4 regions of the Nocardia grenadensis genome follow, and region 1 is predicted to be linked to each of the others. Evidence: riboswitches for the same ligand, from Rfam matches in the RefSeq annotation. Region 1 holds a riboswitch; each other region holds the start of a gene.

Evidence for each region. Region 1 has a riboswitch for cobalamin ahead of ACQPYS_RS06130 (ABC transporter substrate-binding protein). Riboswitches for the same ligand answer to the same signal wherever they lie in the genome.
Region 2: linked by a shared signal. The riboswitch ahead of ACQPYS_RS10675 (hypothetical protein) and the one ahead of ACQPYS_RS06130 (ABC transporter substrate-binding protein) in region 1 are both predicted to bind cobalamin.
Region 3: linked by a shared signal. The riboswitch ahead of ACQPYS_RS12190 (short-chain fatty acyl-CoA regulator family protein) and the one ahead of ACQPYS_RS06130 (ABC transporter substrate-binding protein) in region 1 are both predicted to bind cobalamin.
Region 4: linked by a shared signal. The riboswitch ahead of ACQPYS_RS01705 (CbtB domain-containing protein) and the one ahead of ACQPYS_RS06130 (ABC transporter substrate-binding protein) in region 1 are both predicted to bind cobalamin.

What each region holds. Positions count from the first base shown of each region.
Region 1 covers NZ_CP192054.1:1,382,732-1,388,449, forward strand. The annotation lists gene ACQPYS_RS06115 (hypothetical protein) at 174-299, opposite strand; gene ACQPYS_RS06120 (ABC transporter ATP-binding protein) at 444-1,247, opposite strand; gene ACQPYS_RS06125 (FecCD family ABC transporter permease) at 1,294-2,346, opposite strand; gene ACQPYS_RS06130 (ABC transporter substrate-binding protein) at 2,343-3,326, opposite strand; cobalamin riboswitch at 3,396-3,546, opposite strand; gene ACQPYS_RS06135 (SDR family NAD(P)-dependent oxidoreductase) at 3,676-4,413, shown strand; gene ACQPYS_RS06140 (aminoglycoside adenylyltransferase family protein) at 4,503-5,303, opposite strand; gene ACQPYS_RS06145 (DoxX family protein) at 5,561-5,718, shown strand, end outside.
Region 2 covers NZ_CP192054.1:2,336,529-2,342,246, forward strand. The annotation lists gene ACQPYS_RS10670 (IS110 family transposase) at 918-2,108, shown strand; gene ACQPYS_RS10675 (hypothetical protein) at 2,133-2,456, opposite strand; cobalamin riboswitch at 2,660-2,796, opposite strand; cobalamin riboswitch at 3,095-3,324, shown strand; gene ACQPYS_RS10680 (short-chain fatty acyl-CoA regulator family protein) at 3,596-5,020, shown strand; gene prpD (2-methylcitrate dehydratase PrpD) at 5,405-5,718, shown strand, end outside.
Region 3 covers NZ_CP192054.1:2,692,480-2,698,197, forward strand. The annotation lists gene ACQPYS_RS12160 (hypothetical protein) at 131-442, opposite strand; gene ACQPYS_RS12165 (hypothetical protein) at 530-688, opposite strand; gene ACQPYS_RS12170 (hypothetical protein) at 1,213-1,350, shown strand; gene ACQPYS_RS12175 (hypothetical protein) at 1,347-1,760, shown strand; gene ACQPYS_RS12180 (DUF6186 family protein) at 1,769-1,957, shown strand; tRNA gene ACQPYS_RS12185 (tRNA-Pro) at 2,212-2,288, opposite strand; cobalamin riboswitch at 2,793-3,024, shown strand; gene ACQPYS_RS12190 (short-chain fatty acyl-CoA regulator family protein) at 3,309-4,736, shown strand; gene prpD (2-methylcitrate dehydratase PrpD) at 5,074-5,718, shown strand, end outside.
Region 4 covers NZ_CP192054.1:374,503-380,220, reverse strand. The annotation lists gene ACQPYS_RS01730 (hypothetical protein) at 1-79, opposite strand, end outside; gene ACQPYS_RS01725 (carbonic anhydrase) at 158-781, opposite strand; gene ACQPYS_RS01720 (A/G-specific adenine glycosylase) at 963-1,823, shown strand; gene ACQPYS_RS01715 (alpha/beta fold hydrolase) at 1,845-2,612, opposite strand; gene mhuD (mycobilin-forming heme oxygenase MhuD) at 2,736-3,050, shown strand; cobalamin riboswitch at 3,120-3,267, shown strand; gene ACQPYS_RS01705 (CbtB domain-containing protein) at 3,304-3,498, shown strand; gene ACQPYS_RS01700 (CbtA family protein) at 3,489-4,286, shown strand; gene ACQPYS_RS01695 (hypothetical protein) at 4,322-4,807, shown strand; gene ACQPYS_RS01690 (OsmC family peroxiredoxin) at 4,854-5,297, opposite strand; gene ACQPYS_RS01685 (SRPBCC family protein) at 5,353-5,718, opposite strand, start outside.

The sequences.
Region 1 (5,718 bases):
TCGATCGGGCGCCTGCGATGATATCGGCAATCGAAGGGCAACTCCGCCTCGCGCACCGTGTCGTCTGTGCGTCACCGCTCGGCTCGGCCCCGGACCCGCCCTCGCGTCTCCGTCCCGGCCGGTGCTCGTGGCGTATCGCGCCGCGAGTACCGGCCGGGAGATGTTCGCGTGGTTCAGGCTGCGACGGAGACCGGGGTGAGCGTCCGCGGCGGCCGGAACCGGTCGATCAGCGTCACGACGATCAGCGAGACCACACCCCAGACGGTGAAGGTGGCGAGGTGGGTGCCCACGATCGGCATCGAAGTACGGGACCGAGCGCGCCGATTCGACCGCCGCGGGCATCGGGAGAACGTCGCGCGGTATCCGGAACAGCTGGGGTTCCAGGTAGATCGATATCGCTCCGTGGGAGGCCCGTACGCCGAGGAACATCAGCGCCGCGGGAACTAACCGTCGGCTCCGTATCGGGTTCGTCGGCCGGGCCGAGTGGTGACGGCAGGGCGCCGATAGCGGACGACCGGCACACCGCCGTCGATCGCGATCGTGGCGTCCACACCGTAGACGTCGCGCACGAGTCGTTCGGTGAGGGTTTCGGTGGGGCTGCCGTGCGCGGCGACCCGGCCCCGGTCCAGGATCAGCAGATAGTCGCAGAACATCGCGGCGAGATTGAGATCGTGCAGGGCCACCACGGTGGTGAGAGGCAACCGCGTGACGAGATCGAGGATATCGAGCTGATGGGCGATATCGAGGTGATTCGTCGGCTCGTCGAGCAGTAGTTCACCGGGCTCCTGGGCCAGCGCCCGGGCGATCTGGGTGCGTTGCCGTTCACCACCCGAGAGGGTGTTCCAGTAGCGGTGTGCGTGGCCGGCGAGCCCGGTATCGCGCAGGGCCCGGTCGATCGCCGCTTCCTCATCGCCGTCCTGGCCGAACACGTCGCGGTGCGGAATACGCCCGAGCCGCACCACATCTCGCACGGTGATATCGACCTCGGTGTGCGCGTGCTGCCCGACCATCGCGATCCGGCGGGCCAGCGGGCGGCGGCCGAGGCGGTGCAGGGGGGTTCCGTCCAGGGTGATGCTGCCGCGATCGGGCCGGGAAACACCGGCCAGTAGGCGTAGCAGCGACGATTTACCGGAACCGTTGGGTCCCAGCAGCCCCACTGTCTGCCCGGGTTCCGGGTGGACGGTCACCGCGTCGACAACGAGGTTGCCGCCGCGGGTCCAGGACAGGTCCTGTGCGTGCAGTGTCACCGTGCGCTCCGCGGAGGCGAGGTCCGGTATTCGACTGTCCGGCCGGTCACGGCGCGCTCCGGGTGCGGAACAGCAGCAGGGCGAAGGCGGGCACGCCGATGAGGGCCGTGACGACGCCGACCGGTACCTCCTGCGGCGCGAATACGGTCCGGGCGAGCGCGTCGACCCAGACCAGCAGGATCGCGCCCAGGACCGCGGTCACCGGGATCAACCGGCTGTGCCGGGGCCCGACGAGGAACCGCGCGGCGTGCGGTAGCACCAGGCCGATGAAACCGATCGCCCCGGCCGCGCTGACCAGGACCGCCGTGATCAGTGCGGTGATCACGAGCAGGATCGGCCGGGTCCGGCCGACCGCGACGCCCAGGGTCGCGGCGGTCGACGAGCCGAAGGTGAACGCGTCCAGCGCGGAGGCATACCACCCGCATAATACCAGCCCGGCGGCGCAGACGGCCGCGGTCGTGCCCACATCGGTCCAGCCGGCGCCCGCCAGCGAACCCAGCAGCCAGAACAGGATGCCGCGGGTCCGTTCGGCATCGGCCGAGGACAGAACGATGAACGAGGTGAGCGCGGAGAACAGCTGGGTTCCGGCGACCCCGGCCAGCACCACCTTCGCGGTGCCACCCCCGGCTCCCGCGGCCAGCACCAGCACCAGCCCGAACGAGACGAGTGCGCCGAGGAAAGCGCCGGTGGACAACGAGATCAGGCCGCCACCCACACCGAGGACCGCCACCAGTACCGCACCCGTCGAGGCGCCGGAGGAGATCCCGAGCACGAACGGATCGGCGAGCGGATTACGCAACAGCGACTGCATGACGACTCCGCATACCGCCAGACCTGCCCCGCAGATCGCGGCCAGCAGGGTCCGGGGCAGCCGCAACTGCCAGACGATGCCTTCGCGGATAGGCGAGACGGCCGCGGTACCGGCACCGAGTTTCTCGAACAGCACGGCGTAGACCTCGCCGACCGACAGCTCGGCCGGACCGATCGTGATGGTGAAGGCCATCGAGACGACCAGCACGACCACCCCGGACACCACCAGCGCCACCGTCGCGGGAGCGCGGGCGAGCCGGACCGTGGTGCTCGGTGCCGCCGACCTCACGAACCGTAACCCCACCGCGCCAGGGCGTCGGCGACCTTCTCGATCCCGTCGACCGTCCGGATCGAGGGGTTCAGATCGGCGCCATTGACCACGATGTAGCGCCGCTCGCGGACCGCGGTCAGCTTCGCCGTCACCGGATTCGATTCCAAGAACGCGATCTTGCTGTCCAGTGCGTCCCCGGCGAGGCTGCGCCGGCTCAGGTCGGCCAGGACCAGGGCGGTCGGGTCGCGGTCGAGGACGGTTTCCCAGCTGACCTGCGGCCATTCGTCGGTGGTGTCGTCGAATACGTTCTTCGCGCCGACCGCGTCGGTGATGATCCCGGACGAACCGCAACAGCCCGCCACGTACGGCGTGGCGGTATCGGCGAACCAGTAGGCCAGCGAGACCCGATCCGCCGCGATCCGACCGGACGCGGCAGCGTAGCGGTCGCGGAGGTCGGTGACCAGCCGCTCACCCCGGTCCGGGATATCGAAGATCGCGGCCAGGTCGCGGATCTCCCGGTACACCGAATCCATGGTCAGCGGTGCGGTACGGGCGCCGTCGGCATTGACGCTGATATCGGTTTTGTCGGCGCAATCGGTCGGTGAGAGGTAGGTGGGTACGCCCAGCTCGGTGAACTGCTGCCGGTCGGCCACGCCACCGGGACCGAGGGTGCCGCCGAAGGAGGCGGCGACGAAATCCGGTTCCTTGTCCAGGACCACTTCGAAGGAGGGGCGATTGTCGGCCAGCCGCGGCACGCGCGTGTTGTCGGCGGCCAGGTTCTCTCGGACCGGATCGGTCCAGGTGGCGGTGCCGACCATCCGATCGGCCAGACCGAGCGACAGCAGGATTTCCGCCGACCCCTGATTGAGCGCGACCGCCCGCTGCGGCGGTGCCGCCACGGTGACCTCGACGCCGCAGTTCTCGATTGTCAGCGGATAGCCGGCGGTGGACCCGGCGGCCGGACCGCCCGAATCGGGTGTACCGGCACATGCGGTCATCAGGAGGGTGGATACCACGGCGGTGACCGCCAGGGAAATGGACCGCGTCACGGCGTGGACTCCTTGCGTCTGGGCCTGTGCGCGAGGCCGGGAACCGAGCTCGGCGGATGAGTGATCGGACTTCACCCGCGGGTGTCACCGTTGCGCGCCAGTCCCGGATTTCCACCGGGTTCCCTCATCACGTCGTGACCGCAGAGCGGCCATCGCCCATGCTATCCGACAGGGAACTGGACGTTCGACCGGTTCGAACCGGCCGCGGGCGAATGCGACGGCGATTTTCTGCCAGCGTGCACGCTATGCCCTCACTGATGCTCATAGGGCACGAACGGAAATCACGAAAGGAACGAACATGTCGGAGAAGATCGTGGTGGTCACCGGAGCGACCCGCGGGCTCGGACGCGCCACCGCGACGGCATTCGCCCGCGCGGGTTACCGGGTGATCGTCACCGGGCGCCGCGCGCCGGCGGTGAACGCCGTGGTGGACGAACTGCGGTCGGCGGGGTCGGCGGCCGAGGGCGAAATCCTCGACGTGTGCTCAGCGGACAGCGCGCGGTGCCTGCGTGATTCCCTCGGCGAACGGTACGACCACATCGATGTGCTGGTGAACAATGCCGGCATCCTGCCCGAGGCCACCGCCACCGGCACGGTGAACTTCGCCCACCCCGGCGCGTTCACCGAGACTTTGATGACCAACACCTTCGGCCCCGCCAATGTGATCGAAGCGCTGCTGCCGCTGGTGCGCCGCGCACCGGCCGGGCGGATCGTCAACATCTCCAGCGAGATGGGCTCGCTCACCGAGCAGCGGAACCCGGAGTCGGCGTACTACTCGATGGTGGTCCCGGGCTACCAGGCGTCGAAGGCGGCACTGAACAGCATCACGGTAGGCCTGGCGAAATCGCTCGCCGATACCGCCGTCCGGGTGATCTCGGTATGCCCCGGTTTCGTCGCGACCGAACTGGCGCCCGCGGCGGCCGACGCGCCGACGACGCCGGAACAGGCCGCCCAGGTCGTCCTCGCGGCGGCGGAATCGCCGCAGGTGTGCACCGACGGCTCCTTCGTCGGTGCACAGGGGGCCATCGCCTGGTAGGAGGTGCCGGTCGCCGCCGATCCGCCGCTCCGGTTCCGGGCCCGCGTACGTGCCGCCCCGATCCGGGGCCCCGGTGTGGCGCGGACCGTTCAGCGCTGTGCGCGGCCGGTGACCGCGGCGGCGGCCGTGATTCCCGCGGCGGCATACCGCACGAAGGCCGCGGTCTCGTCGCGATACCGGGTCCAGTCGTCCACCGCCACACCGAGATAGCCGTCCCGCGCGCGGTGCAGCAGCGCGGCGTGCGGGGCCGGCGCCCGGGCGGCGATGCGCTGGGCGGCTTCGGCTTTGGAGACCACCTCCCCGGTCTCCGCGGTGACCCACATCCGGGCCAGCGTCAGGACGGTATTGCGCTCGTCACCGTCCACGCCCGCGATCAATGTGGGCAGGCTCGCCGTGATCGCGCGAACCAGATCCTCCGGCGGTACCGGATCCAGTAACCGATCGGCGGGCGGTCCGGCCAACGCCACGGACGAATCGCGAACCACACCGAGCAGTATCGCCAGATCCGGGTCGGGCGCCGGCGGCGGGACCGCGCCGTGCTCGAACTCCGTCCGCAACCATTCGCCGTACACGAACTCGCCGCGCGGCGGGAAGCGCCACGGTACGACGGCGTCGCGGGCCACCACGGTCAGTTCCACCGGTCTGGCCCCGCCTGTGCGTGGCCACCGTCCCGACTGCCGGAGCAGTCCCTCGGACAGACGCGTACGCAGGTCGTCGTCGAGGGCGACGGCGGTGACCGCCAGGAAATCGAGGTCGCTGTCGTACTGCAGACCGCTGGTCACCGCCGACCCGTACAGGTACAGGCCGAGTAGATCGGCGCCGAACAGATCGGTGACGAATCGCGTGATCGGCCCGGTGTCCGCGGCGAGACCGGTAGGTGGTGTGGGCACGGATCCACGATAGGCGGCGAGGTGCCGACAGCGGCCGGGCACGAGCGGGGCCGGGATGTATCACGCCGAAGACAGCGCCCGCGGTTCGGTTGCGGGTTCCCCTGAAAGGCCTCGTCGCAGTGGGCGAACTCGTGCGAAGGGAGGATCGGAGAATAGGGGTTGTCACGGAGGCGCCGGGCCCGGCAGGTGGTCTAGGTTCGAGTGGGGCTCCGGGTCGGGGTGGGTCGTCGAACAAATCGGAACAGCGAGGTCGTGGTATGGGTGCGGTTCGGACGGTCACCGGTGCTGGGCGAGAGCTGTCCGAACCCGAGAACCCGCGGCCGGTGCGCTGGTCGTGGCCCGCGCGGGTGGCGTTCCGGTTCGGCGTCGTCTACAGCGTGATCTTCTGCGTGATGATCGGGCAGATCCTGTTCGT
Region 2 (5,718 bases), 950 kb from region 1:
AACGAACTTCCTTGCTCGATGGGCTGGAATCATCTCGGTACTATCCCTTCAGAACAACCCACATGACCGCCGCTCGAAGCGCGTTCAGCAACCGGCCCCGGGTAGCATCGATCGAAACCGGCGGCAGGAGAGAGGTTCTGCCCACCTCCAGGTGGGAAGTGCCGTTGCCAGGTCTGGGAAAGTAACTCGATTGGCGACGATTTTGCATCGTGACGGCCATGTCGGCAACACAATAACTGTGCGCGGCGTCACCGGGCGGTGCCGTCCTCCGCGCCTGCGAGGGGAAACGGCCGTAGGGCCGCCGATTCACGAACCTGTCGGCGGCAGCTGCAGGATCGATCCCCTGTGCCACCCAGCGACCAATCCACGACAATGCTGTTGCGGAGGCGAGTGCGCCGTGGAGGTCCACTGTGGATTCGGATTGGCTGCGAATCGTCGATCTGATGATCCGACCGGAGGAGCTCCGGGCCGCTTCAATGGTCGGGTCCGACGAGATCCCGGCCGAGGCATCGCGTGTTCAAGTAAGGACTACAGCACGCGATTCCGGCTGCGACATGAGGTGAAACCTGGCACGGATGCCGGCTTCGAGCGTATGGGTCGCTGCGAGCGGGGAACGCTTCGACATGATGATGACCGTGCACCTCTACGAAGGAGGCTGTCCCCAACCGGTGGTGGTTCACCCCGTTACCTTTTTCGTGGGCCCGGAACCGGGCCCACGGTCGCCAGGCCCGGTATGACTTCTTGCCCCTGTCGTTCGAATGATCCGGGGGGTGGTGTCGCCGGGTCCTGGTGGCGTCGACGGACCGCTGATGGGGACAGGGCCGCTGGTAGGTCTCTTCGTAACGTGGGTGCCGGGCGTTGACGCTGGATCGGCGACCGTCCAGTGAGCGTTTCGAGGCAGTTGAGGACCGAGCAAGGTGACACAACCTTATGCCGTGTTCTGCGGCGTTGACGTGGGAAAAGGCGAACATCACGCGGTCGGGCTCGACCCGGCCGGGAAACGATTGTTCGACAAGGCACTACCCAACGATGAATCCCGGCTGCGGGCCGTGTTCAACAAACTCGCCACCCACGGGCGGCTGCTGATCGTGGTCGATCAACCCAACACGATCGGCGCCCTGCCGGTCACCGTCGCGCGCGCCTGCGGACACGATGTCGCCTACCTGCCCGGATTGTCGATGCGCCGCATCGCCGACCTCTACCCAGGTCAAGCCAAAACCGATGCCCGCGACGCTCACATCATCGCTGATGCCGCCCGCACGATGCCGCACACGCTGCGCCGCGTCGACGTCGGTGACGAAACACTCACCGAGCTCGGTGTTCTGGCCGGCTTCGACGACGACCTGGCCGGCGAAGCAACCCGCACCAGCAACCGCATCCGCGGCCTGCTCACCGGCATCCACCCCGCCCTCGAACGCGTCCTCGGCCCCCGCATCGCGCACCCGGCGGTGCTGGAGATCCTGTCGCGCTGCGGCGGTCCCGAAGGCATCCGGGCCGCTGGTCGGCGCAAACTTACCGCCATCGCCACTAAACATGCCCCACGAATGGGAGCACGCCTGGTCGAGGAGATCCTGGCCGCGCTGCCCGCGCAATCTGTCACCGTTCCCGGCACGAAAGCCGCGGAAACCGTGCTGCCGAAGCTGGCGGATTCGTTGAAAGCAGTTCTTCTACAGCGCAAGCAGATCGCCGAGAACATTGAGGAGATGTTCGCCGATCACCCTCTTGCCGAGGTCCTGACCTCGATGCCCGGCATCGGAGTCAGGACCGGCACCCGCATCCTGCTCGAAGTCGGCGACGGCACCGCGTTCGCCTCGGCCGGCCACCTCGCCTCTTACGCCGGCATCGCCCCGATCACCCACCGATCGGGAAGCTCCATCCGCGGTGAACACCCTGCCCGATCCGGCAACCACAAACTGAAACGGGCGTTGTTTCTGTCAGCGTTCGCCGCCCTGCACGACCCGGCCAGCCGCACCTACTACGACAGAAAGAGAGCCGAGGGCAAGAAACACAACGCAGCCCTCATCTGCCTCGCCCGACGCCGATGCGACGTCCTCTACGCCATGCTCCGAAACAAACAGCCCTACCGCATTCCAGCACCAGCGGCCTGATCGCCGGCAACTGCCAGACACCGATCAAGCGTCCAGCCCCTGGGCACGCCGGGCCCTGACCGACATGCCGCGCTGCCACCAATCGATCACCTCACCCCCGCCCGCCATGCCTTCGATGAGATGCGCGGTGGCTTCCACCTGCACACCGGACTGGCTACAGAACGTCCACAACCGCTGAGCCGCCCGATGGTATTGGTGGATCACCGCATCGACCTCGAACGCATCCAACTGGCTGGCACGGAACCGGTCCAATGCCCGGCCTACGTGCTCGACCAACTCACCGAGCCGCTCTTCGTGATATACCGCCACACGATCCCGAGCAGCCTGCCGTTCAGCCTTCGACGCCACTCAGACCACGCTACCGACCGCACGCCCCGCCCAAGCCTCACCCGGGCACAACCTCAACCCACGGCTTGACAAGAAACATAGGGACACCCCCCCAGCAATGTGGGGGTTCCTCACAGGAAGGCCGCGAGCGGGCGATGCTTCGGATCATGGTGGCCGGTAGGGGTACCGGTGGGCATGTGTTCCCAGCGGTGACTGCTGTGGACGGTCTTCGGACTCGCGGACATGACGCCGGCCGGCGTCGCCTACTGGCGGTCGCTTCCCGGGCGGGCGCCCAGTGCTGATGACCGCGGTCGTTTCCACATACCGCTGCGGGGCAGCTCCGGATTCCCACCGGATTCCCTCTTGCGAGCCGCGCGTCCAGGGACGAGCGGCAACCAGCGCCTGGTCAGACTGGCATTCGGGCTGCGCGCGGGACGCCGGCGTTCTCGATCACCGGGCGCCCTGAGGCCCCCGCTTCTGCCGGCGCACCACACCGGCGGCGGCGGAATCGGGTGGCGGGATCCGGCGTCTTTCCGCTGCCGGCTCGACCCTGGGCGGTGGGGCACTGCGCCCAGTGGGGACGGGGCTCACCAGCAGGGATATTCTTATGAGCGCAGCTGGTTCGTCTCGCGCTGTTGCGACGGTGTGAGATGTCGAAGCCTTTCCGCTCTAGGTCGGGTGACCGCGAGCGGGGGTGAGAGGGAACCCGGTGGGAATCCGGGACTGTCCCGCAGCGGTGAGTGGGAGCGACCGCCGTCACATGCACTGGGCCGGGTCCTGGGAAGCGACGGCGTGGTAGTACCAGCTCGGGGAGCGCGCCAGGTCCCGAGTCGACCGATCGAGGTCGGTGCCCACGAGTCCGAAGACCTGCCGGTTGCGCCGGGCACGACGTGTCCGGCGGTCGTCGCCTCGTGGATCAGGCGGTACGCCGATTCTCACGTATCCGGGTCTCGCCGGGTGCGTAGTCGTCGTGCGCGCTCGCACCGGTGACGGTCACAGGCTGCCACCCGAGGAGTTCGCATCATGCCGTCACTTTCGGACCTTTCCCCGCGATGCGGCTCGGGTCACCGGCCGTCGCCGGTGACCTGAGGGCCGGTGCGGCCGGAACACCGGCGGATCGCGTGGGCGAGCCGGTGCCGATCATGGAAGGGGTGCTTGCTGTGGAGAAGATGTATGCCGGTGGCCGGCTTCGTGCTCTGCGTGAGCAGCGGAGCCTGTCGCAATCCGGGCTGGCCAAGGCGCTCGGGCTGTCGCTGAGTTATGTCAATCAGCTGGAGAACGATCAGCGCCCGTTGTCGGTGCCGGTGCTGATGCGTCTGACCTCGACATTCGACTTGGAGGTGGGATTCTTCGCGCCGGAGACCGATGCTCGGTTGCTGGCTGATCTGCATGAGGTGTTCACCGAGGACCCCGAGTCTGGTTCGGTGAGCGGCGGCGAACTGGATGAATTGCTTTCGCGGGTGCCGTCTGCGGCGCGGTTGCTGATCAGGCAGCACCGGCGCCTGCGCGCGGTCAACGGGCAGCTCGAGCAGTTCACCGCCGGACTCGACGGTCCGGTCCCGGATCCACGTACCGCGATGCCCTATGAGGATGTCCGCGACTATTTCTATGACCGGCGTAACCACATCCCCGCACTCGATACCGCCGCCGAGGATCTCTTCGCCGCGAGCGGGTTGAGTATCGGCGGGTTGGATCTACAGCTGGCACGACTGCTGCGCGACGAGCACGGGGTGACGGTGCGAATCCGGTCGGAGGATCCGGCGCGGCCCGGGCCCAAACGGAGCTACGACCCGGAAGCGCGCACACTCACGCTCGCGCGGCGTCTCACCGCCGGGCAGCGCGCGTTCCAACTGGCGACACAGTTGGCGTTCCTCACCCAGTCCGAGGTGATCGAAACTCTGCTCACCGAGACGGCGGCGCTGCCCGCGGAGTCGCGGCGGCTGCTGCGTATCGGGCTGGCCAACTACTTCGCGGGCGCGCTCGTTCTGCCCTACGGGCTGTTTCTCGGCGCGGCGGAGTCGTTGCGCTACGACATCGACCTACTCGCAGCGCAATTCGAGGTCGGTTTCGAAACCGTGTGTCATCGTCTGTCGACGCTGCAGCGGCGCGGGCAGCGGGGCGTCCCGTTCTTCTTCGTCCGCACCGACCGTGCGGGAAATATCTCGAAACGGCAGTCCGCCACCGCGTTCCACTTCTCCCGGACGGGCGGTAGTTGCCCGCTGTGGGTGGTGCACGACGCTTTCGCCACCCCGGGCCGGATCCGCACCCAGATCGCGGAGATGCCCGACGGGCGCACGTATCTGTGGCTGGCGCGCACGACAGGGGAGAGCAATCCCGGATATCTCTCGCCTTCGCGGGATTTCGCGGTGGGTCTCGGATGCGATCTCGCCTTCGCCGATAAACTCGTCTATTCCCACGGCCTTCCGATCCATGACGCGGCCGCCGCTGTTCCGATCGGTGCAGGATGCCGGGTCTGTGAACGCACCGCGTGTGCGCAACGCGCGTTCCCGCAGATCGGACGGCCTCTTGCCGCCGATGAGAACCGTCCGGCGAACACCCCCTACGCACCCGCATCAACCGACTGACCGCGGGTAACTGCGGTGAGTGTGTCAGCCCAGGACGGGCGCGTAGTTCCGGCGGGCTGAACTGCTCACCGTCGACGAAGGGATCCGGGGTGACATCGAGAACCCCGTGCCCGGGGGCGCGTCGGTATCGAAGAACCCTTTCGTCGCATGAGCAGCGGCCTTGCTCGATCGAATCGGATCGACCGGTGAGGCGCGCACGAGAGTAATCGGCGCCCGCTCGCGCGCCGATTCCTGTCCCGGTCCGGTACTGCCCTCCACAAACTCCACAACTTTGCAGGTCTGTCTCCACAAAATTCGCCCTTTGCGACGGATTTCCACAGCTGTTTCGCGTCTGTAGCGTCCGAATCGAGCGAAATACGCCGATCCCCCTGGAGGCCTTGGACCGTGAAGAATCATCTCGTCCGTACCCACCGCTCCGCGGAGCAGTTCCCCCGCGAGCAGCATCTGGCGTGGCGGATTGCGGAGGTGGCGACCGACCCGGTGGATGTCGCCGCGGAGACCGAGGAGATGATCGTCAACCGGATCATCGACAATGCGGCGGTCGCCGCGGCGTCGCTGACCCGGCGCCCGGTCACCAATGCTCGCGCCCAGGCGCTCGCGCACCCGTATCAGCCGGGCGCGACCGTGTTCGGCGTCCACGGCCGCTTCTCGCCGGAGTGGGCGGCCTGGGCCAACGGAGTCGCGGTGCGCGAACTCGA
Region 3 (5,718 bases), 1.3 Mb from region 1:
CCACGCGTCGTGGATACCGCTGTTCATCCTCATTCCGCCGAGCTGATCTCACGGCCGTCGCCGTCCGTCGGTCGTGCCCCGTGGCCGTGTCGAGCCCGCCCGCCTCCGGTCGAGGCGCCCGGGCTCGGCCTCAACTTGCTGCCGCCAGCACCTGCCATACCTTCCTGGAACGCGAGCGGGCCTGCGGGGCCGCACAGTTGATTCGTCGGCGCGCCTCGTGGGCGCTGATCCGCAGCAGATCGGTCAATAACTCCACGGTGTCCCTATAGCCGGTGTCCGCGGCGAGGCCACGACGTTCGGCCTCGGCGACGGCCGCGCGCATGGCGGCATCCAGGTGCTTTCGGCGGCGTTCGGTTTCGACGAGTGCGCGCAGCAAGTCGACATCGGCCAGCTCCGGCCATCCTGGTGTTCGGGCAGCCGGCGCCAGCGCGGTCGAATTCATGGTCACCGATGCAGCATACCTCGAGTTAGAACGTATGTTCGATAACCCGGCCGGGGGAATGCCCGAGCCGACGTCACTGTTGCAGCGCTAATCGCGCCAGACGGGTGGGCGCTTCGCCAGGAAGGCAAGCAGTTCGACCAGATACTCGCCCGACAGAGCATTGCGCCGCTCCGGCCGGTTCATGGTGATGCGCACCGTGTCGGCATCCCGCGCGACCAATAGATGCCGACGCCCCAAGGCGGTCATATCTCCACCGTAGATCTCTTCGAGCGACGACACGACACCTCTGGGACGGTCCAGAACCACTCTCCCGGATACAGCCGCAGCAAAGAAGGGTCGGCGGGCGTACCAGGTCCGAGGTCGTCCTGGCACGCTCCATCCCGACACTGGACGACGAGCGCGTGCCTGCGGCCGACAGTCGCGCCCGCACCGAGCGGAGCGGACGGCACGGGAGTACCCCACCGACAACTGGACGCATCCGGCACCGTGCCTCCGACGTTCCTGGCGTACCGAATCGGTAGCGCGGTCGCTCGCCAACTGACGCCGACCCTTGATGCGCCCTGCCTGCGTCGATCATCACTTCTCCATATCGGCCTCGCCTTGGCTCGGCCGCATCGCTCCCGCGGCGGTCGGTGGCTTGATCCAGCACGTTGGCATGCGCGTGGAACGTCCGGATGGTGCTGGATGGGTAGACCGGGCCAGGTACGTCTCGGCGGTCGCGTTCAGCAGTTCGGGAGCCCGGCTGGAGGTGGGATATCCGGTGCCGCAGGATGTCGGCGAAGTCTCCGACCTGGGAATCGTGGCGAGCAATCCGGTACGGTCGCGAGCAGCGGGTCGAGATCGTCGCGGCGTGGCTGGGTGACCGATGGCCCGGCACCGGCGCCCAGGGCCTTATTCTGCCCATGTGACAGGGGAACCGGAGCGCTCGGCCCGATCATGCCGGCGGCGGATGCCGCTGCTGGCCGCCGGTGCCGTGCTGGCGGCGGGTGGAGCCGCCACCCGACCGTTCGGTTGGCCGGCAACCCTGCTGGTGCTGGTGCCGGTGGTCGTGGCGACGGTACTGGCGTTCCACGCTGGGGCCAGGCCGATCCCGTCCACCGCCCGGCTGCGGCGCGGAGTGGCAGTCTGGTCGACGCTGCTGGTCACCGCATCGGCGTGGGAAGTGTACGCCTTTGTGCGGAAACCTGATTGGACGCAGCCGAGCCACGTACACCCGACATTGTCGACGCTGCTGGATCCGGCACTCGAGCAGTGGCCGCTGCGGTTGGCCGGATGGCTGGTATGGCTGGGTGTCGGCTGGTGGCTGGTGTCGAGATGAGCGATCGGATGATCATCATCGTCGGCTTCGTGCTGGTACTGGCGGTCACGCTCGGCATGGTCGCGGTCACGCATGTGCGCCGGGATCTGGTCGCGCCTCTGGGCGAAACAATCGCGTACCTCACGCGCACTCGGGTTGCGAGGATCGCTGGTGTGCTCGTGTGGGCATGGGTCGGCTGGCACTTTCTCGCGCGATAGTGCCGCAAGGGATCGGACGCGACGAGCCGGACAGCCGGCTCGGGTAACTCGGCAGGAGGATACGAGGCGGTGCGGGGGAGGGCACCAAGACCAAGCGGGCCCGGCCGATACCGATCCTCGAGGAGGCGCTACCGGTGGTCCTGCGCCGTACCGACGCCGCGAGCTTCTGGCCGTGCTGGTCCGAATTGGTCCCGAACTCCGACTGGTGGAATAAGAGAAAACCCCTCCCATGCAGGTGGGAAGGGGTTTTTCTATGGTCGGGCTGACAGGATTTGAACCTGCGACCACTTGACCCCCAGTCAAGTGCGCTACCAAACTGCGCCACAGCCCGTTGCGCCGTGTGTTCCGGCGCTCGATGAGATTACCTCAGAGGTGTTCGAGAGAGGAAATCGGCTGGTTGAGCGGGGTGTTGTCGGATTTCGGACCGCATTCGGGCCGCGGGGTGTGCTGCCGTGTGGGCTCGGCTGCTGCCCCGGCTCTCCGCGCGCTCGGATCTCCGGTGTCCGGCATCACGTACCTGATCGAATAGCTCCCTGGTTCTCTTTGTTGGACCCCTGTCGGCGTCCGGACAGCCCCGGGCCGCGCCTTCTTCTGTCGCTACGAGCGACCACTCGCCGAGAGGCGCCTGTTGGACGTCGACTTCCCGACCGGACGCCGCTGGGCTCTTTGCCCGGCGGCGTTTCGCTGTCCGTCCCCCTATCTACGGCGTCCGATGGGTAGTCCGTGCGCGTTGTACGCCGGTACTGCCCACCGCCCCACTGGAGTCCCAGCTCGAGCCGGGCATATCCTGACGGATGCAGCTGGTTCATCCCGCGCTGTTTCGGTGTGCGCGGGATGTCGAAGCCTGTCGTTCGGTGTCGGTGACATCGGGTGGCGGGTGAGAGGGAACCCGGTGGGAATCCGGGACTGTCCCGCAGCGGTGAGCGGGAGCGACCGCCGTCAGACGCACTGGGCCGGAGGTTCGGGAAGCGACGGCGTGGTAGTAGCAGCCCGGGTGCGGACCCGGGTCGACCGAGTGAGGGTCGGTGCCCGCGAGTCCGAAGACCTGCCGGTTGTGCCGGGCACGCCGTGTCCGGTTGGCTGTCGCCTCGCGGATCGGGCGTTTCGCCGCCGTTCTACGCCCCGGACCGTGCCCGGGGGCGTCGGGTCGCGCGTTCGTGGGTGGTGGTCGTTGGTGCTACCGATGGAGCGTGCGCTGTGCAGGCCTCTTCGAAGCTGTTCGGCGGGAACATGAATGCGCCGCCGGGGTTCCCGTGCGGTCCGGTGCCTGGGGCCCGGGCTCGCTGTCGTTCGAGTCCGGATCGCTGTATCGGGTGGGTCGTGAGTGGTCATGCGAGGAAAGGTGCCGGCGGTGGAGAAGATGTACGGCGGGGGGCGGTTGCGTGCACTGCGGGAGCAGCGGGGGCTGTCGCAGTCGGGGCTGGCCAAGGCGCTCGGGTTGTCGGTGAGTTATGTGAATCAGCTGGAGAACGATCAGCGGCCGCTGACGGTGCCGGTGCTGATGCGCCTGACCTCCACCTTCGACCTGGAGGTGGGGTTCTTCGCGCCGGAGACCGACGCGCGGCTGCTCGCGGACCTGCAGGAAGTGTTCGTCGAGGATCCCGAGACGGCGGCGGTTACCAGTAGCGAACTCGACGACCTGCTGTCCCGGGTGCCGACGGCGGCGCGGCTGCTGATCAGTCAGCATCGGCGGCTGCGCACGGCCGACGGGCAGCTGGAACTACTCACCGCCGGGATCGACGGTCCGGCCAAGGCACCGCGCACCGCTATGCCCTACGAGGATGTGCGGGACTACTTCTACGACCGGCGCAATCACATTCCGGTCCTCGACACCGCCGCGGAGGAACTGTTCACCCGGAGCGGCTTCACGCTCGGCGGGTTGGATCTGCAGTTGGCGCGTTTGCTGCGTGACGAGTTCGGGGTGGCGGTGCGGATCCGTTCGGAGGATCCCGGCAGGCCGGGACCCAAGCGCATCTACGACCCGCAGGCCCGCGTACTCGCGCTCGCGCGGCGGCTGACCGCGGGCCAGCGGGCGTTCCAGCTGGCCACTCAGTTGGCATTTCTCACGCAGTCCGAGGCGCTCGACGAGCTGCTCACGGAGACCGGGCCGCTACCGGCGGAGTCGCTGCGGTTGCTGCGGATCGGGCTGGCGAACTACTTCGCCGGTGCGCTGATCCTGCCCTACGGGCGTTTTCTGGGTGCGGCCGAGCGATTGCGTTACGATATCGACCTGCTCTCCGCGCAATTCGAGGTCGGGTTCGAGACGGTCTGTCACCGGCTCTCGACGCTCCAGCGGCGGGGGCAACGCGGCGTGCCGTTCTTCTTCGTCCGCACCGACCGGGCGGGAAATATCTCGAAACGGCAGTCCGCTACCGCTTTTCACTTCTCCCGGGTCGGGGGGAGTTGTCCGCTGTGGGTGGTGCACGATGCCTTCGCGACCCCGGGCCGGATCCGCACGCAGATCGCCGAGATGCCCGACGGGCGTACCTATCTGTGGCTGGCCCGTACGACCGGGGAGAGCAACCCCGGATATCTGGCGCCGGCACGGCATTTCGCCGTCGGTCTCGGCTGCGACCTGACCTTCGCGGAGAAGCTCGTCTACTCGCATGGGCTCCCGGTGCGCGATCCGGCGGTCGCTGTCCCGATCGGTGCCGGCTGCCGGGTCTGTGAACGCACCGCGTGCGCGCAGCGGGCGTTTCCGCAGATCGGCCGTCCGCTCGCGGCCGACGAGAACCGTCCGGCGAATACTCCTTACGCACCGGCGAGCAACACTCGCTGATCGGGCCCGAACCGGCGGCATCGGGATTATTCCGATGCATGCCGTAATCGGACGCTCGGTATTCCGCGAATTGATATCGCTCGTAATTTTCGATCTACGGCCCTTACACGTCATTCGTTTCGGCGTGCTCAGGCCCGCCGCGATGCCGGATCGTGTGCCCGGGCGGCTGCTGGCAGTGTCAGTGCAGGTCCGGGCGTATGGCGACCTTCCGCAACTTACGCAAATTCGCAGGATCTATTCTGCATAATTCGCCTTCTGCAACCCGTTTCCGCGGCCCCGGACTCTCGGTAGCGTGCGAATCGAGTGAATTCCACCGATCGCCTGGAGGTCCTGGACCGTGAAGAATCATCTCGTCCGCACCCACCGTTCCGCGGAGCATTTCCCCCGCGAGGAGCATCTGGCGTGGCAGATCGCCGAGGTGGCGACCGATCCGGTGGAGGTCGCTCCGGAGACCGCGGAGATGATCGTCAACCGGATCATCGACAACGCCGCCGTCGCCGCGGCCGCGCTGACCCGACGTCCGGTAGCCAACGCCCGGGCCCAGGCGTTGGCGCATCCCTACCGGCCGGGGGCGACCGTGTTCGGTGCCGAGGGCCGGTTCTCGCCGGAATGGACGGCCTGGGCCAACGGTGTGGCAGTACGCGAGCTCGACTTCCACGACACTTTCCTGGCCGCGGAATACTCCCACCCGGGCGACAATATTCCGGCGATCCTGGCGGTCGCCCAGCACGCCGGACGTACCGGTCGTGACCTGCTCCGCGGTTTGGCGACCGGCTACGAGATCCAGATCGACCTGGTGCGGTCTATCTGCCTGCACGAGCACAAGATCGATCATGTGGCCCATCTCGGACCGTCGGCCGCGGCGGGTATCGGTAGCCTGCTCGGCCTCGACGCCGAGACCATCTACCAGGCCATCGGGCAGGCCCTGCACACCACCACCGCGACCCGTCAGTCGCGGAAGGGCGAGATCTCGAGCTGGAAG
Region 4 (5,718 bases), 1.0 Mb from region 1:
CGACCACGAGCGCGCCGATGGCGAACACACGACGCCGCCAGTAGATCTCCGGCGGTAACGGTCCTGTCGGTTCCAACACGTGTCAACGGTAAGCGCAGCGGGCGGCAGCGGTCGTCAACGGCACACCCGAAGGTGCCGCCGGCAGCCGCCCACGGAGTCAGACGGTCTCGCCGATATTGCCGACCACGCGGTGTAGCTTCGCCCGGCCGTCGACCAGTTTGTAGGTGACGCAGGCGATCGCGCATTTACCGGCCTGCACCCGCTCGGACACGATCATCGACCGTTCCATCAGCAGGCTGCTGGTCTCCACCACGTGGCGGGCTTCGAGCTCGTCCACCGATTCGAGCCCCTCGCGGCGCCCGATCAGCATCGACGGCGTGACCTTCTCGACGATGCTGCGGATGAATCCGCCGGGCACCTCGCCGCCGTCCAGCGCGTCCAGCGTCGCTTTCACCGCACCGCAGCTGTCGTGGCCGAGTACCACGATCAGCGGTACATCGAGCACACCGACGCCGTATTCGATCGATCCCAGCACCGCGGCGTCGATGACGTGGCCCGCGGTGCGGACCACGAACATATCGCCGAGACCCTGGTCGAAGATCAGTTCCGCGGCGACTCGGGAGTCTCCGCAACCGAATAGCACGGCGGTCGGATGCTGGCCGGCGACGAGCTTGGCTCGATCGGCGGCTCCCTGACTAGGATGCAGCAGCGTGCCGTTCACGAAGCGCTCGTTTCCCTCGCGCAGCGACTTCCAGGCACTTACCGGGTTGGACTGAGGCATGGTGTCCATTCTGCACGATTTGATGTGCTCGCTTGCTTCCGTCCCGTTACAGCGCGGCGTCGGGCCACGCCGAACCGGTGGAACTGCACGGTGAGGTGGATGGAGTGGGTCGGTGAGCAGCGCAGGTATCGGGAAGCCGGGTTCGGGCGGGCGCGGTGTCGTGTCGATCGAACCCGGCGCGATCGACTCCGACACCCTGATCGATTGGTACACGCGGACGGCCCGGGACCTACCCTGGCGGCGGCCCGGAGTGAGCGCTTGGCAGATCCTGATGAGCGAGATCATGCTGCAGCAGACGCCGGTGTCGCGGGTGGAACCGATCTGGCGGGAATGGGTGCGACGCTGGCCGGTGCCCTCGGCCATGGCGGCGGCGAGCGCGGGTGAGGTGCTGCGGGCCTGGGGGAAACTCGGCTATCCGCGCCGAGCCCTGCGCCTGCACGAATGCGCCCAGGTCCTCGCCGCCGAGCACGGTGACCAGGTGCCCGACGATGTCGAAGTGCTGCTCGGGCTGCCCGGCATCGGCGCCTACACGGCGCGGGCGGTCGCCTGTTTCGCCTATGGGCAACGAGTCCCGGTGGTGGACACGAATGTCCGTCGGGTGGTGGCCCGGGCCGTGCACGGCCGGGAGGCCGGTAATCCGGCCGCCCGCGATCTACGGGAAACCGAGGCGCTGCTGCCCGGCCGGATCGACCGGGCAGCGGTGTTCTCGGCGGCCCTGATGGAACTCGGCGCGACGGTGTGCGCCGCGCGGACCCCGGATTGCGGGCGCTGCCCGCTGCCGCGTTGCGCGTGGGTCGCCGCGGGCCGGCCGGCGGCCGAGTCGGTACGCCGGACGCAGAAGTACGAGGGTACCGACCGGCAGGCGCGGGGGCGGCTGCTCGACGTGCTGCGGGCCGCGCACGCGCCGGTGGAACGCGTCCGGCTGGATCTCGCCTGGACCCGCGATCCCGGCCAGCGCGACCGCGCATTGGATTCGCTGCTGGTGGACGGGTTGATCGAGCAGACCGACGATGGACGGTTCGCCCTGGCCGGAGAGGGCTGACGCCCGCCGCGGCCGGAGCGCTCAGGTCTCGGCGACAGTTCCGGGGACTCCGCGCAGGCGCGCGAGGAAACGCTCCACCTCGGCCCGGTAGTACGCCGGCTGGTCATCGTGCACCAGGTGACCCGCATCGGGAACCAGGACATGTTCGGCGGCGGGATGTAATTCGGCCATCCGGCGCATCTGCCCCGGCGGGGTGATCGTGTATTCGCCTTCTAGCAGCAGCGTAGGGACGGTGAGCCTGCCCCACTCCGCCCAGAACGACCGGGCACCCCACTCCTCCGAGATATCCCGGAAGGTGGCCACCTCGCCGTGCAACCGGTAACCGTCCGGGCCCCGCTGGAACGAATCCCGGAAGTAACGGCCGGCGACCGGGCCGAAATGCGCCACCAGGGCGGCCTCGTCCGCGAAGGGCTGCGGCCAGGCCTCGACCATCGCGGCCCAGTGGGCAGCGGTACGGCCGGTGAAATCGGCTGCCATATCCTCCACCACCAGCCCGCGCACCCGGTTCGGATGCGTGGCCGCGAACACCCAGCCGTGCAGACCACCCATGGAATGCCCGATCACGATCATCGGCTCGGCGATGCGCGCGGTGGCGGCGGCCAGATCGGCGACGAAAGCGTCGGTGGTGAGTTCGGGCGGTGCGGGGCGCCCGTGCCCGGCGGCGTCGAAGGTGAACACCCGGCCGTGGTCACGCAACCACCGGACCTGGTTCTGCCAGGTACGGGCGCTGCCCATCAACCCGTGCAGCAGCAGTATCGGGATCCCGGTCCCGCCTTCGTCGTGCAACACCGGGCCGAGTTTATTCACAACCCTCCACAGGGCGGGGTCGGCGCCACCGGGCGGTGCACGTAGTGACCCGCTGTGGCGTGCGGCACTGTCCCTCCCGGACTCGCGATACCTAAGCTCAGGGGTATGGCTGTTGTGAAGATCAATGCGATCGAGGTCCCCGAGGGCGCGGGTCCCGAGCTGGAGAAGCGGTTCGCCCATCGCGCGCACGCGGTCGAAAACTCCCCGGGGTTTCTCGGCTTCCAATTGTTGCGGCCCACGGCCGGCGAGAATCGGTATTTCGTGGTCACCCAGTGGGATTCCGAGGAGTCCTTCGCGGCGTGGCGCGACGGCCCCGCCAAAGAGGCACATGCCGGACAGCAGAACAAGCCTGTCGCCACCGGCGCTTCACTGCTGGAGTTCGAGGTCGTACTCGATGTAGCGGGTAAACCCGCGTCCTGATCGCCTCCCCCACACCGGCCACGCCGCCGACCACCGGCGGCGTGGCCGGTGATCGTTCGTGGACATATTGACGGCGGCGACGGCCGGTGTCACAGTTCGAGGTGAAAGCAAAGGTGATGCGGTAATCCGGTGAGAACCCGGAGCGGTCGCGCCACTGTGATGTCCGCGCCGGAACGGGTGGGCAGAGTCAGACACCGGCACCTGCGCACAACTCGCGAACCGGACGCGAGCATCCGGATGAGGAGGACCCACCATGGCCATAGCCCATGTCCCGAGCAGGGCCGCCGATACGGCGGCGACAGTGCTCGTCACAGTAGGCGTCGTCCTGCTGGCACTGCTGACGCTCTACCTGGTCGGATTCGATCAAGGCGCCGTATCGCGCGGCGGTATGTTCCTGCACGAGCTGATGCACGACGGGCGCCACCTGCTGGGTGTCCCGTGCCATTGAGTGGATCTTTCGGTGCCCTGCTGCTCCGTGGTCTGCTCGCCGGCCTGATCGCCGGTCTCCTCGCGGGTGTCGTCGGAAATTTCGTCGGCGAGCCCAAGGTCGATGCCGCCATCGCCATCGAGGAGGCCGCGGCTCCCACGCCGGAGCATGCCCAGGATTCGGGTACCGGACATACGCACGGGGAGACAGCGCACACGCACGGGGACGAGGCCGTGGTGAGCAGGCCGTGGCAGAAATTCGGGCAGTTCCTGGCAGACGCCCTGGCCGGGATGGCGTTCGGGGCGATCGTGGCGACCGCGGCGCATTACGCCCGGCGGTTCACCGCGCTGCCCGGTCATCGGTTGATACTCGGGCTGGGCCTGGGCGGCTGGGTCGCGGTGGTGGCAGTGCCGTTCTTCAAGTATCCGGCCAACCCACCGGCGGTCGGTGACCCGGAGACGATCAACGAGCGCACCCTGCTCTGGCTGGCCTCGGTGGTGCTGGGCCTGGTGGCCGTCGCGGCCGGTGTGTACATCTGGAAGGCGCTGCGGCCGCGGCCCGAATCCCTCCGGCTCGTCGCGGCCGCGGCCGGATTCGTACTGGTAATCACCCTCGGCTACGTGCTGTTGCCCGGGGTGAACGAAGTGGGGGCCGACTTCCCGGCCTCGCTGCTGTGGGAGTTCCGCGCCGCGTCGCTGGCCGTATCCACCGCGCTGTGGGTCGGGATCGCTCTGGCCTTCGCCGCGCTCACCGAGTGGAGCAACCGCGGTGGTACCCGGGTAGCGGAGGCTGCTGCTACAGCGGGTTGATCCGGGGAGCGGTAGTCACCGGGCATGGTCGAGGTATGCACGACACCACGCTCGCCCACCCGGACAGTCCACTCGCCCGGCGGCCCGCAGCCGTCACCATCGCCTTCGTCGCGCTCGTGGCGGCCGTGGGCTGCGGTATCACCGAAGCCGCGGTCCGGGGCGCATTGCTGGGCGACGCAGCGGATATCGGCGAACTCACCGGCGGTTGGCTACTGCGCGCCGGGATCTACCTGGCGGTTCTCGGTGTCGCGTGGCGGATGCTGCGAGGCGAACGCTGGGCCAGGAATCTGCTCGCCGCCGGGATAGGCGTGGTCGGTACGGCCTCATTGGTGGTGGAGCCTGTTCGGATGCTCGCGAACGGAGGCGCCGGTGTGTTCGCCGATATGAGCGCCGCGACCGTATTCCTGGCGCTCACCCGGGCCGGCCATCTATGCGCGGTATTCGTCGCGATCCCCGCCATGTACACACGGGGCGCCCGGGCGTGGTTCCGGGCCGGACACGGCGCCGGTAGGCCCTGGTAAAGGCCCTTCCCTGTCCCGGGCCCGCGCGGGGCCCGGGACAGGCATCTCAGGATTCCAGCGCCGCGTCCAGGGTGATGTCGTCCACTCCGCCCAGGGCCTTGCTCACCGGGCATCCGGCCTTGGCCGCAGCGGCCGCGGCGGCGAAACCCGCCTCGTCGAGGCCGGATACCCGGCCACGTACCTTCAGTGCGATCCGGCTGATCCGGAAACCGCCCGCCGGGTCGGGGCCCAGGGTCACCGCGGCCGAGACGTCGAGGCTCTGCGGGGTACCGCCGGCCTGAGCGATCTCGTTCGACAGCGCCATCGCGTAGCAGGACGAATGTGCCCCGGCGATCAGTTCCTCCGGGCTGGTTGTGCCGTCGGCGTCATCGGCCGACCGCTTCGGGAACGACACCTCGTACTTACCGACCCCCGAGCTGATCAGCTCGACCTGGCCGGAGCCGTCCTGGAGACCACCGGTCCATGCGGTGCGCGCGGTACGTGTGGGCATCACGATCCTTTCGAAGACGATTCGTTGTGAGTCGGACTCGAACCTACTAGTACCCTCACTTCGTCGCAGTTCGTTCGTCGAGGCGGGCCAGCACCGCGGGCCAGACGTCCCGATGCCGGTCGCGGGCCGCTTCGTCGGCAAAACCGCTGTGCCGCAACCGCAACCGGATGCCACGGGGTTGTTTGACCAGTTCCACCCGCACCACCGTTTCCGCGCCCTCGGTGCCGCCGGCGCCGGTCACCCAGGTCATTTCGACGAGCCGGCCCGGTTCCAGACGGAGGAAGCGGCCGTAATGCGGCCGAGAGTTCCCCTCCTCCCGGGTCTCGAAATAGAACGGCTCGTTCACCTCGGGCCGCATCCGCACCGAGGACGGTTCCGCGAACCAGATATCGAAGCCCTGGGTCCACGCCAAGTAGAGGAG